Regions from separate parts of the Acidovorax sp. ST3 genome, predicted to be linked through region 3. Evidence: predicted binding sites of a transcription regulator. Region 3 holds the regulator's gene; each other region holds the start of a gene.

Region 1 (4,085 bases), on a different contig from region 3:
CCACGCTCGTCCACATGCGCCCACAGGTCTGCACGGGCCGTTTGTTGCAAAAAGCAGAGCAAACAACCCAACACATACCAGCGCAAGCGGCCGATTTGGCGAAATGAGGTCATGGCAGGCGGCTCGGGCGCGTATGACGCTGCTCTTCAGATATCGACCTCGACCGCATCGCCATGCAGCTCCATCAGCTCGCGGCGCGCGGCGGCTTCGCCCTTGCCCATGAGCTTGGTAATCAGCCCCTCGGTGGCGGCAAAGTCCATGTCGCCCAGCTGCACGGGCAGCAGACGGCGGGTGTCGGGGTTGAGCGTGGTTTCCCACAGCTGCTCGGCGTTCATCTCGCCCAGGCCCTTGAAGCGGCTGATCTGGCACTTCTCGCGCGGCACGCCGTCCTTTTCGGCCTTTTCCAGGATGGCGGCCAACTCGCCATCGTCCAGCGCGTACATCTTGGCCGCAGGCTTCTTGCCACGCGCGGGCACGTCCACACGGAACAGCGGCGGGCGCGCCACATAGATGTGGCCCGCCTCGATGAGCTTGGGAAAGTGGCGGAAGAACAGCGTGAGCAGCAGCACCTGGATGTGCGAGCCGTCCACGTCCGCGTCGGACAGGATGCAGACCTTGCCATAGCGCAGGCCGCTCAGGTCGGGGGTGTCGTTGGGGCCGTGCGGGTCCACGCCAATGGCTACCGAGATGTCGTGGATTTCGTTGTTGGCAAACAGGCGGTCGCGCTCCACCTCCCAGGTGTTGAGCACCTTGCCGCGCAGCGGCAAGATGGCCTGGCTTTCCTTGTCGCGGCCCATCTTGGCACTGCCGCCGGCCGAATCGCCCTCGACCAGGAACACTTCGTTGTGCGCGGTGTCACGGCTTTCGCAGTCGGTGAGCTTGCCGGGCAGCACGGCCACGCCCGAGCCCTTGCGCTTTTCAACCTTCTGGCCCGCCTTCTGGCGCGTCTGCGCGGCCTTGATGGCCAGCTCAGCGAGCTTCTTGCCGTATTCGACGTGCTGGTTGAGCCACAGCTCCAGCGCCGGACGCACAAAACCGCTGACCAGGCGCACCGCGTCGCGCGAATTCAGGCGCTCCTTGATCTGGCCCTGGAACTGCGGGTCCAGCACCTTGGCCGACAGCACGTAGCTGGCGCGCGCAAACACGTCCTCGGGCAGCAGCTTCACGCCCTTGGGCAACAGACTGTGCAGTTCGATGAAGCTCTTGACGGCGTTGAACAGGCCGTCGCGCAGGCCGCTTTCGTGCGTGCCGCCCGCGCTGGTGGGAATCAGGTTGACGTAGCTCTCGCGCATGGGCTGACCGTCTTCGGTGAAGGCCACGGCCCAGGCGGCGCCCTCGCCTTCGGCAAAACTTTCGTTGTTGCGGTCGGCAAAACCCTCGCCCTCGAACAGCGGGATCACCGGATCGCCGTTCAGCGTCTGCATCAGGTAGTCGCGCAGGCCGCCTTTGTACTGCCACGTTTGCGTGTCGCGGGTTTTCTCGTTGACCAGCTGCACCGTTACGCCGGGCATGAGCACGGCCTTGCTGCGCAGCAGGTGGGTCAGCTCGCCCATGGGCAGGGCGCTGGATTCGAAATACTTGGCGTCGGGCCACACGCGCACCGAGGTGCCCTGCTTGCGCTCGCCCGCCTCCAGCGGCCGGGCCACCAGGGGCTCGATCACATCACCAGCCGCAAACACCAGCCGCGCCACCTTGCCCTCGCGATAGCTGGTGGCCTCCAGCCGGGTAGCCAGGGCGTTGGTGACCGACACGCCCACGCCATGCAGGCCGCCCGAGAAGCTGTAAGCCCCGCCTTTGCCCTTGTCGAACTTGCCGCCCGCGTGCAGGCGGGTGAAGACCAGCTCGATCACCGGCGCGTTTTCTTCCGGGTGCATGCCGAAGGGGATGCCCCGGCCGTCGTCTTCCACACTGACCGAGCCGTCGGCGTGCAGGGTGACGCGGATCTTCTTGCCGTGGCCGGCCAGGGCCTCGTCGGCGGCGTTGTCCAGCACCTCCTGGATGATGTGCAAGGGGTTGTCGGTGCGGGTGTACATGCCCGGGCGCTGCTTGACGGGCTCCAGGCCCTTGAGCACGCGGATCGAACCTTCGGAATATTCGCTGGCGGAAGCAGAAGACGGTTTGGCAGACATAGCGGCGGATTGTAGTGCGGCCACCGCCCTGGGGCTGGATAAAAAGACAGTCTTCCCGCGACCCTGACGGCAACTGTATTGGTCGCGGGTGTATCAGCGCGTTTCACACAATCTGGCTACATTCCTGCGCATGCACATGAATCCTCCCAAACTATCCATGTTCCAGGTGCTGGCCTGCGGCGCGGCCATCGTGACCCTGTCCATGGGCACCCGCCACGGGTTCGGGCTGTGGCTGCTTCCCATCACCCAGGAGATGGGCTGGACGCGCCAGTCGTTCGCCCTGGCCATCGCCATCCAGAACCTGTCCTGGGGCCTGATCGGGATATTTGCGGGCATGGCGGCCGACCGGTTTGGGGCCTTCCGCGTCCTGCTGGGTGGTGCGGTGTTGTATGCCTTGGGCCTGGCAGGCATGGCCCTGTCGCCCACGCCCACGGTATTTGCACTGACGGCGGGCGTGCTGATTGGCGCGGCCCAGGCGGGCACCACCTATGCAGTGATTTACGGCGTGCTGGGGCGGCAGATTGCGCCCGAAAAGCGCTCGTGGGCCATGGGCGTGGCGGCGGCAGCGGGCTCGTTCGGGCAGTTTCTGATGGTGCCGGTGGAAGGCTGGCTCATCGCGGGCCTGGGCTGGCAGCAGGCGCTGCTGGCGTTGTCGATGGCGGTGCTGCTGATCGTGCCGCTGGCCTTTGGCCTGCGAGAGCCGGGCTTCAAGGGCACGGCCCCGGTCAAGCGCGACCAGACCATTGCGCAGGCGCTGGGGGAGGCCTTCAGCTACCCCAGCTTCAACCTGCTGATGGCGGGCTACTTTGTGTGCGGCTTTCAGGTGGTGTTCATTGGTGTGCACATGCCCAGCTACCTCAAGGACCACGGCCTGTCGCCCCAGGTGGCCAGCTATGCGCTGGCGCTGATCGGGCTGTTCAACGTGTTCGGCACTTACATCGCGGGCACGCTGGGCCAGCGCATGCCCAAGCGCCACATCCTTGCCTTCATCTACTTTGCCCGCGCGGTGGCAATCAGCATCTTCCTGCTGGTGCCGCTGTCGCCGCTGTCGGTGTACGTGTTCTCGGCGGTGATGGGCGCGCTGTGGCTGTCCACCGTGCCCCCCACCAATGCCACCATCGCGCAGATCTTTGGCGTGCAGCATTTGTCGATGCTGGGCGGCTTTGTGTTCTTCAGCCACCAGATCGGCAGCTTCCTGGGCGTCTGGCTGGGCGGCTATCTGTATGACGCCACCGGCAGCTACGATATCGTCTGGTACATCGCGATTGGCCTGGGTATTTTTGCCGGGCTGGTGAACTTGCCGGTCAAGGAAAGCCCGATCTCGCGCAGCAGCCCACAACCCGCCTGACCTTTTGGCCTTCTCCCTGCATGAGCCACACCACCCCGCCCCGCAAAACCACGCCGCGCGCCCTGCGCTGGCTGGGCGGCGCCGTGGCCGTGTTGCTGTGCCTGGTGGTGTTTGGCTTTTACACCGTGCCCGAATTCATGGTGATGCTGGCCGACCAGATGTGGGCGTGTTTTTGACCTGCTCCGCAACATTTTCAAGCGTTTTTGGCCGCAAGCGCTAGTGGATCATGCGCAGGCAGCTATTATTTTTATAGTCTCATGCACGGTATGCACGGTACAGAGGCCCCTTCGGAATGGGTGCGGCGCTGGAGCCACCTGATCGCCCCCAAAAGCACCGTGCTGGACGTTGCCTGCGGCGCAGGGCGCCACCTGCGCTATCTGCGTGGACAGGGGCACACGGTGGTCGGCGTGGACAGGTCGGCCGAGGCGCTGGCCGCCTGCGAAGGGCTGGGCGAGCTGGTGCAAGCCGACATCGAAAACGGCCCCTGGCCTTTTGCAGGCCGCCAGTTTGGTGGCGTGGTCGTCACCAACTACCTGTGGCGCCCCTTGCTGCCCACCATCGTGGCCAGCGTGGCGCCGGGCGGGGTGCTGATCTATGAAACCTTTGCC
Region 2 (4,085 bases), on a different contig from region 3:
GGCGCCTCCGCCCTTCGTCGGCCACTCGGATGCTGTCGCGCAAGTGGTCGAGTTCGCTCTGGGTGATAAGCGACTGCACGGGGTAGGCGCGTTCGTTGTTCCAGTAGCTGTCAAAGCTGCGCGAGAGGTCCTGCACGATGGGGCCTGCGGCCAGCACGTCCAGGTCCACAAAGTTGCCCGAATCGGCGTTGCCGAAGTAGGCATCGCCCAGGTTGCGTCCCCCGGTGACGGCCATGGCGTTGTCGGCAATGAACAGCTTGTTGTGCATGCGCTGCTGCACGCGCGAGAAGTCGCCCAGCAGGCTCAGCATGCGGCCGATGGGCGACCCCCGGGCACCCGTCACGGGGTTGAACATGCGCATCTCGATGTTGGGCACGAACGCCAGCCGCATCACCTGCGCGTCGCGCCCGGTGCTGTGAAAGTCGTCCAGCAACACGCGCACCCGCACACCACGCTGGGCTGCGGCCATCACGCTGAGCAGCAGGCGCTCGCTGCTCGCGTCTGCGTGGATGGTGTAGTACTGCAGGTCCAGGGTTTTCTGGGCGGAGTCGACCAGGGCCAGGCGGCTGCTGTAGGCAGCCTGTGGGCCGCTGAGCAGTGCAAACCCTGAGGCATGCCGTGCCCCCTCGGCGGCCCTGCGTGCTGCGACGAGCTGCCCCAGCGGGGTATCGCCGGGGGCAGCCAGAGCAACCGACACCGGGCGGTCCACCTCCTTGGGCAAGCCCGCGCAGCCCGCGAGGGCCATGGCGACCAGCAGCACGACCCAGCGCGGCCAGCCGGGGCGGGTTGACTGGGGCGGGGTGAGGGACAAGGGGGGCGAAGACAGCATGGCGCGATTGTGACCGTGGAGCCGCTGGGGCGCAGGGCTCAGGTATAGCTGCGCGCCGGTCCATCCGCTGTCAGACAGCGCGCCAAGGCGAAGGCTTGGGCCCGCATCTGGCCCCACGCCGGGTCCCGCGCCGGTCTCAGGCCGTCGCCAGTGGGCTGGACTACCAGCTCACTTCGCGGTCGGGTGTGGCGCTGATCTTGTGGATGCTCAGGTCGGCGCCGTCGAACTCTTCTTCCTGCGTCAGCCGGATGCCCACCGTCTGCTTGAGGATGCCGTATACCACCACGCCGCCGATCAGGGCCCACACCACGCCCAGGCCCGTGCCGATGAGCTGGGCCGACAGGCTCACCCCGCCCAGACCGCCCAATGTCTTGCTGCCAAAGAGGCCCGCAGCCAGCCCGCCCCAGGTGCCACACAGCCCGTGCAGCGGCCATACGCCGAGCACGTCGTCGATCTTCCATTTGTTCTGGGTCAGGGTGAACATCAGCACAAAGATGGCCCCGGCCACTGCGCCCACCACCAGCGCACCCAGCGGGTGCATGAGGTCCGAGCCCGCACACACGGCCACCAGACCGGCCAGGGGGCCGTTGTGCACAAAGCCGGGGTCGTTCTTGCCCAGCACCAGGGCGGCGAGCGTGCCGCCCACCATGGCCATCAGCGAGTTCACGGCGACCAGGCCCGAGAGCTTGTCCACGGACTGCGCGCTCATTACATTGAAGCCGAACCAGCCCACCACCAAGATCCAGGCGCCCAGCGCCAGGAAGGGAATGTTCGATGGCGGGTGGGCCGAGATCGCGCCATCCTTGCGGTAGCGGTTGGCGCGGGAGCCTAGCAGGATCACCGCTGGCAGGGCAATCCAGCCGCCCATGGCGTGCACCACCACCGAGCCCGCAAAGTCGTGAAACTCCTCCCCCGTCACGGCCTTGATCCAGCCCTGCACACCAAAATGCTGGTTCCAGGCGATGCCCTCAAAAAACGGATAGAAAAAGCCCACGATGACCGCCGTTGCCATCAGTTGCGGCCAGAACTTGGCGCGCTCTGCGATGCCGCCCGACACGATGGCCGGAATGGCGGCTGCGAACGTGAGCAGGAAGAAGAACTTGACCAGCGCATACCCGCTGAGCTGTACCAGCGACTCTGCGCCGACGAAAAAATGCGTGCCGTAGGCCACGGTGTAACCGACGACGAAATAGACGACCGTGGACACCGAAAAGTCCACCAGGATCTTGACCAGCGCATTCACCTGGTTCTTTTTGCGGACCGTGCCCAACTCCAGAAACGCAAACCCGGCGTGCATGGCCAACACCATGATCGCCCCGAGCAAGATGAACAAGGCATCTGTGCCCTGTTTGAGTGCTTCCATAACGTCCTCGCGATAGTGATTGATCGACTCTGGTGCGTTTTCGGGATACGCCACAGATTTGCACCAAGTTGAAGCAAGAAGCGCGCCAAGAGTTGGTGCAAGGTTTTGCACTGATTTGGGGCTTGATGGCGTGAGGAAAAAATGGGTGTTCAAAATACTGTATAAATGAACAGCTTTTTTGGCGCCAAATCCACCCCCTGCTCGCTATGGGCCTCCTACCCACTCCCGAAGACGACCTTCCCGAAGAGCCGCAGGAAATCCGCGTCCCGCTGCAAGCCATTCACGGTCGAGGGGCGGCGACGGCCATGGCGCACCGGTTTGCCAAAGACCAGCGCGAGCCCGCATATGACGGGTGGAGCCCTGTCAGGGCAACTGGCAATGCGGACGGCTTGGCCCCGGGCCATGGATGCCAGGAGGGCGAAGATGAATGGGACACAGGGGCGCCGGGCGGGCCTGCTGCGTGCGACGAGAGCGATGGCGAGATCCGTCCGTCCCCCGCCACCCGCGTGCACTTCGAGACCGCGCGCAGTGCCCTGTGCGCCAACGACTCGCCCGATATCTTCTTTGAGCTATCGGTCAATCCCTACCGGGGCTGTGAGCACGGCTGCATCTACTGCTACGCGCGGCCCACGCACAGTTACCTCAATTTTTCCCCCGGGCTCGACTTTGAGACGCAGATCGTGGCCAAGCACAACATTGCGCAGGTGCTGCGCCAGGAGCTTGCACAGCCGCGCTATGTGCCGCGCCTGCTCAATATCGGCTCGGCCACCGACTGCTACCAGCCTGTGGAGCGCGACCTGAAGCTCACGCGCAGCGTGATCGAAGTGATGCGCGAGGCGCGCCACCCGTTTTCGCTGATCACCAAATCCAGCGGAGTGGAGCGCGACTTGGACCTGCTCGCCCCGCTGGCCGCGCAGCGACTGGCGGCGGTGTACGTCACCATCACCACGCTAGACGCCACACTGGCCCGCCGCATGGAGCCCCGTGCTGCCGCGCCCCACAGGCGGCTGCGCACCATACGTGCCTTGGCCGACGCCGGTGTGCCGGTGGGCGTGAGTGTGGCGCCGCAGATTCCCTTCATCACTGAAGACATGGAGCAGGTACTGGAGGCCGCGCGGGACGCCGGTGCGCGCACCGCGTTCTACACCGTGCTGCGCCTGCCGTGGGAGCTGGATGCGTTGTTTCGCGAATGGCTCACGGTGCACTACCCGCAGCGCGCGGCGCGCGTCATGGCGCGGGTGCAAGACCTGCACCACCTCACCGATGCGCAGCGCGCTGCCGGCAAGACATATGACAGCGACTTCGCCACCCGCATGAAGGGCTGTGGGCTGTGGGCCGATTTGCTGCGCCAGCGCTTTGCCAACACCTGCCGTCGGTTGGGGCTCAACCGCGAGCGTGAGGGCCTGGACCTGGGCGAGTTCAGGCCTGGGCTGTTGCGCGGGCAGGGCAGCTTGTTCTGAAGTGCGCGCCAAGTGCGCGATGGCTGCATGCACTGCTCGGTCTGTCTGCACGCCTCTCTTTCGTTGCCGGTAGCTGCAAGCGGATGCCTGCTGAAGCGTGCTGCGACAGTAGTCCCCTCCTGACTGAATTGCATGCAGCGATGGGCGAGGCATGGGGGCGTCGTGAGGCGGCGGCCCCAGGTATCGGGCGGTTGTGCAGACAAGCTTCATGAAAAGCGCTGATTGAAGAAAATATGATGTTCGTAATAATTTTTGCTACAATGCGCTTGTGCGAAATTCCACCCCTTCCCGCAAAGAGCTGAGCCATGAGCGCATCGTCGCAGCAGCAGCGCGTGCGATCCGCCGCAATGGCTTTGGCGGAGCAGGGGTTGCAGAGATCATGAAAGACGCCGGTCTCACGCATGGCGGCTTTTACGCACACTTCCCGTCTCGG
Region 3 (4,085 bases):
CCCGCTGCGGGCACATGCCTGGGCTCAGGCGGGGCTGGATCGCAGGCCGTAGGCCTTGCCGTCCACAAACAGGTATTCGGCGCGCAGCACTGCCTCGCCCTTTTCGTCCCGCAGGCCAAAGCCCACCACAGACACGGCCGTACCCGGCTTGATCTCTGGCACCTGCCAGGCCTGCATACGGGTCAACGGAGCCAGCTCAACCTCCCAGACGCGGTCCTTGCGGGTGGGCAGCACGGTTTTGGCCAGCAGTGCGCGCCCGTCCACCGGCGCGGTCTGTGCAGGCACAGGCCGCTGGGAAAGATCTGGAGGCAAACGGAGCGCAGCGGGCAATTCCAGCTCCAGCTCCGCATGCGGGTTTTGCCACCGTACTTTGCGCGCCGTGCCCTCCAGATACAGCGGTCGGTCCGCATCAAAACTGCTCCAGCCGTGATGCGCGTGTGCCCCCAAAGGCAAGGCACTCGCGGCGATCAGCACATGACGACGTTGCAAGCCCATAAAGACTCCCGTAGGAATAAAACCCGCTTCAAGGGGTCATATCAAAGGTACGCAATCCAGCGGCCACAGGCCACCACCGACAGCCAGATCACGGTGGACACCAGCATCTGCACGCGCGCCAACCCGTCCAGGCATGCAAGCGAACCGCGTGCATGAAACCACGCCGCGTTGCAGCCCGCAAGCATTAACAACAGCATCTTCAAGGTGAAGGCGCGGTTGCTGAGCAGCTCTGCAGGCTGGGTGGCAAACATCAGCAGCCCCGACGCTGCGGCCAATCCGAAGCCGCACAGCGCCACAGTGAGACTCAGCCGCGCGAGGTCTTTCACCGGCAGTGCCACACCACGTCCGAAGACCCGCAACTCCAGCAGCACCAGATTGCCCAGCAGCAACGCAATACCGATGATATGGACGACCTCCAGCGCGGGGTAAGCCCAGGCGTGTGTCTTGAGTGCGGTGAACACGGCTGCCGGCCCTTTTTAGATCAATGCATCCGCAGCAAATCCAGCATCAGGGCAACCCGCGCCTTGACCGGCGACAGGCCCTGCGAGGCGGGCAGCGCGTCCCCCGGCTTGGGCAGCACCTGCCCCTCCGCGCAGCGGGTGGAGCGCACCACCCGCACCCCGGCGTTCTGCGCGCGCACCAAAGCGGCCTCCAGATCGTGGTGAATCGTGCCATTGCCGGTGCAGGCCACCACCAGGCCCTGCACGCCCTCTCGCACCAGCGCATCCACCGCCCTGCCCGATGCCCCGGCATGATTCATGACGATTTCCACCCACGGCCAGGCAGCAGCATTAACTATATTATTGATAGCACCATCGGCATTTTCTACCTGCACCGCCGGGCTATTGCATGCCCAACGGACTACCCCCTCTTCCACCCAACCCAAAGGTCCAGCATCCCCCGAGCTGAAGGCATTGACGCGGTAAGGATGCACCTTTTGCACATACCGTGCGCCATGCACTTCACCCGCCGCAACAGCCAGCACACCGGTGGCACCTGGCACCAATACAGTTGCCACCGCGTCCAGCAGGTTCTGGGGGCCATCGGGGGTCAAGGCTGTGGCAGGCCGCATCGCGCAGGTCAGCACCACGGGTTTGGCGGCGTCCAGCACTTCGTGCAAGAACCACGCTGTTTCTTCCAGGGTGTCCGTGCCGTGGGTGATGACCACCCCCCTCACCTCCGAGTCATTCAGATGGTGGGCGCAACGCAATGCCAGCGTGCGCCACACCTCACTATCCATGTCCTTGCTGTCGATCTGCGCAACTTGCTCTGCAACCAAGGCGCCGCCTGCCAGAGCCTGCAGACCGGGCACGGCCGTCAGCAGTTGTTCCACGCCCACCTGCGCGGCGGTGTAGCCAATGTTGTCCCCCGCTTGGGCCGAGGTGCCCGCAATCGTGCCACCGGTGCCCAAAACCACAATTTTTTGCCCACTCACTTGCATACTCCGAAAAACTGGTGAAAAATACAGTTACTGGATTAAAAAACAGTTGTTCATCACTGTAACCGCCTGCACCGGAAACCACCATGCTCGACAACCCCAAACTCACCGCCCGCCAGCAGCAGATTCTGGATCTCATCCAGACCGCTATCGCACGCACCGGCGCGCCTCCCACCCGCGCAGAAATCGCGGCCGAGCTGGGTTTCAAGTCAGCCAACGCGGCAGAAGAACACCTTCAGGCTCTTGCCCGTAAAGGGGTGATTGAGCTGGTCAGCGGCACCTCACGGGGCATCCGCCTGCGCGGCGACACGGTGCGCTCCATCAACGCCGCGCGCGGCAGCCAGTTCAGCCTGCCCATCCCGGGCCTGTCGCAACTGGTCTTGCCTTTGGTAGGCCGGGTGGCTGCGGGGTCGCCCATTCTCGCGCAGGAACATGTAGACCAGACCTACAGCGTAGAAAACAGCCTCTTCCAGCACAAGCCCGATTACCTGCTCAAGGTGCGGGGCATGTCGATGCGTGACGCGGGCATCATGGATGGCGATTTGCTGGCCGTTCAATCCACCCGCGAAGCCCGCAACGGCCAGATCATCGTCGCCCGCCTGGGTGACGACGTCACTGTCAAGCGCCTTCGCCGTACCGCCAACGCCATTGAGTTGTTGCCCGAGAACCCCGACTATCCCGTGATCGTGGTGCAGCCGGGTGAGCCCTTTGAGATCGAAGGCCTGGCAGTGGGCCTTATCCGCAACACCATGCTGATGTAGCACGCGCTCAGGGGCCGCACCGTGGGTGGCGGGCGTTTGGTGGACAGATTCTGGTCAGTACACCAGCCCTGCGATGCGGGTCCCGTTGAGTGCCAACAACTTCCAAGCTATGTGTGATGAATCGGCGGAGCAGTTGCCTGCACCGCAGGGGACAGTCTCACGCTGCTTTTGAGAGATCCGGTACTCAGCCACTTTGCAATCCTGCCTATGTTCAACCCCCGACTTTCGGAGTTTTCACATGGGAATTGCTTTGTTCACCCTTTCTGCCCTGCAGAGCCCTGTTCGCAGCCTCAAAAAGCTGTTTGCCAGTGCGGAGCTAGCGTCTGCAGACAAGACGACCCTACCGGAGCAAGCAGAGACAAGAGAGTCCACTGAATTTGGGAATGCATCGCCCTTTATTTCCCAAAGACGGGCTGCAGACGTTGCAACACTTCATCGTGCTGAACAGCACCAAGGACAACGTGCTCCTCGCGGGAACTGGCCTTTTACGGCCAAACCACCTGCACGAGCGCCAGAAAGCCCTGCCCGTTTGCCCGACACGCAGCGCTCTTTTCTGCCAACACACATGGGCGGCAGCAAACGGCAAGCTTTCCTATCAGCGGTGGGTACGGCTTCCTGCGGCCCACGAACAACCAAAGTGCTGCGCCGGGCTTCTGACGCCGCAGGTACCGGACGCCTGGTGATTGCAGGCCGCATGGCAGATGTCTGCGCAGAGCTGGACCGTTTGGCGGCATCCGAGGCTGTCAGGGCCTGATTTACTGGACATTGCGAGCGGCCTAAGGTGGAAAACGCTACCTAATACCGCCCACGATGACGGCCTCCCCTTCACGTTAAGGAGCTAACTCCGATGAGGTGGTGTGAGGATTGCACCCAAAGCTTCAAGGCTGGTGCTGAGCCTTACCCGATCTTGATCGACACAAAACACTGACGCCAGCCTGCGCCAATCGTGCGGTCGTGCGGTCGTGCGGTCGTGCGGTCGTGCGGAGTAATAAGGCCATTTCTGGTTTTTCCGCAGCACTCCGTCACCAAAAACTGGAGGCTTTGGCATGCCCACAGGGCTTGGGGGGCTCTTCTCCGCGCCCACCAAGGCACAATGTCGGGATGAACATTGTGATCCTCGACGATTACCAGGATGCAGTGCGCAAGCTGCATTGCGCATCGCGGCTCGACGCATACACCGCCAAGGTCTACACCAACACGGTCAAGGGGCTGGGGCAGCTTTCGGTGCGTCTCAAAGATGCAGACATCATCGTGCTGATCCGTGAACGGACCCAGATCACGCGCCAATTGGTAGAGAAGCTCCCTCGGCTCAAGCTCATCGCACAGACCGGCAAGATTGGCAGCCACATTGATGTGGCGGCATGTACCGAGCGCGGCATTGCCGTGGCAGA

The links. Region 3 encodes LexA, which represses DNA repair genes until DNA is damaged. Its sites were predicted from a motif close to ACTGTATNNNNATACAGT; they were not measured.
Region 1: a site for LexA is predicted at 2,163-2,180, ahead of DNK89_RS05450 (DNA topoisomerase IV subunit B). Genes of this name have one in related genera too.
Region 2: a site for LexA is predicted at 2,349-2,366, ahead of DNK89_RS16250 (PA0069 family radical SAM protein). Genes of this name have one in related genera too.

What each region holds. Positions count from the first base shown of each region.
Region 1 covers NZ_QKVP01000002.1:117,853-121,937, forward strand. Annotated here, with positions in the region: gene DNK89_RS05445 (lytic transglycosylase domain-containing protein) at 1-113, opposite strand, end outside; gene DNK89_RS05450 (DNA topoisomerase IV subunit B) at 147-2,129, opposite strand; gene DNK89_RS05455 (MFS transporter) at 2,260-3,477, shown strand; gene DNK89_RS24545 (hypothetical protein) at 3,498-3,653, shown strand; gene DNK89_RS05460 (bifunctional 2-polyprenyl-6-hydroxyphenol methylase/3-demethylubiquinol 3-O-methyltransferase UbiG) at 3,744-4,085, shown strand, end outside.
Region 2 covers NZ_QKVP01000005.1:27,814-31,898, forward strand. Annotated here, with positions in the region: gene DNK89_RS16240 (phospholipase D family protein) at 1-829, opposite strand, end outside; gene DNK89_RS16245 (ammonium transporter) at 990-2,192, opposite strand; gene DNK89_RS16250 (PA0069 family radical SAM protein) at 2,399-3,652, shown strand; gene DNK89_RS16255 (TetR/AcrR family transcriptional regulator) at 3,921-4,085, shown strand, end outside.
Region 3 covers NZ_QKVP01000001.1:590,205-594,289, forward strand. Annotated here, with positions in the region: gene DNK89_RS02640 (DUF6152 family protein) at 25-495, opposite strand; gene DNK89_RS02645 (hypothetical protein) at 537-956, opposite strand; gene DNK89_RS02650 (asparaginase) at 977-1,936, opposite strand; gene lexA (transcriptional repressor LexA) at 2,020-2,694, shown strand; gene DNK89_RS24490 (hypothetical protein) at 3,078-3,377, shown strand; gene DNK89_RS02660 (D-2-hydroxyacid dehydrogenase family protein) at 3,796-4,085, shown strand, end outside.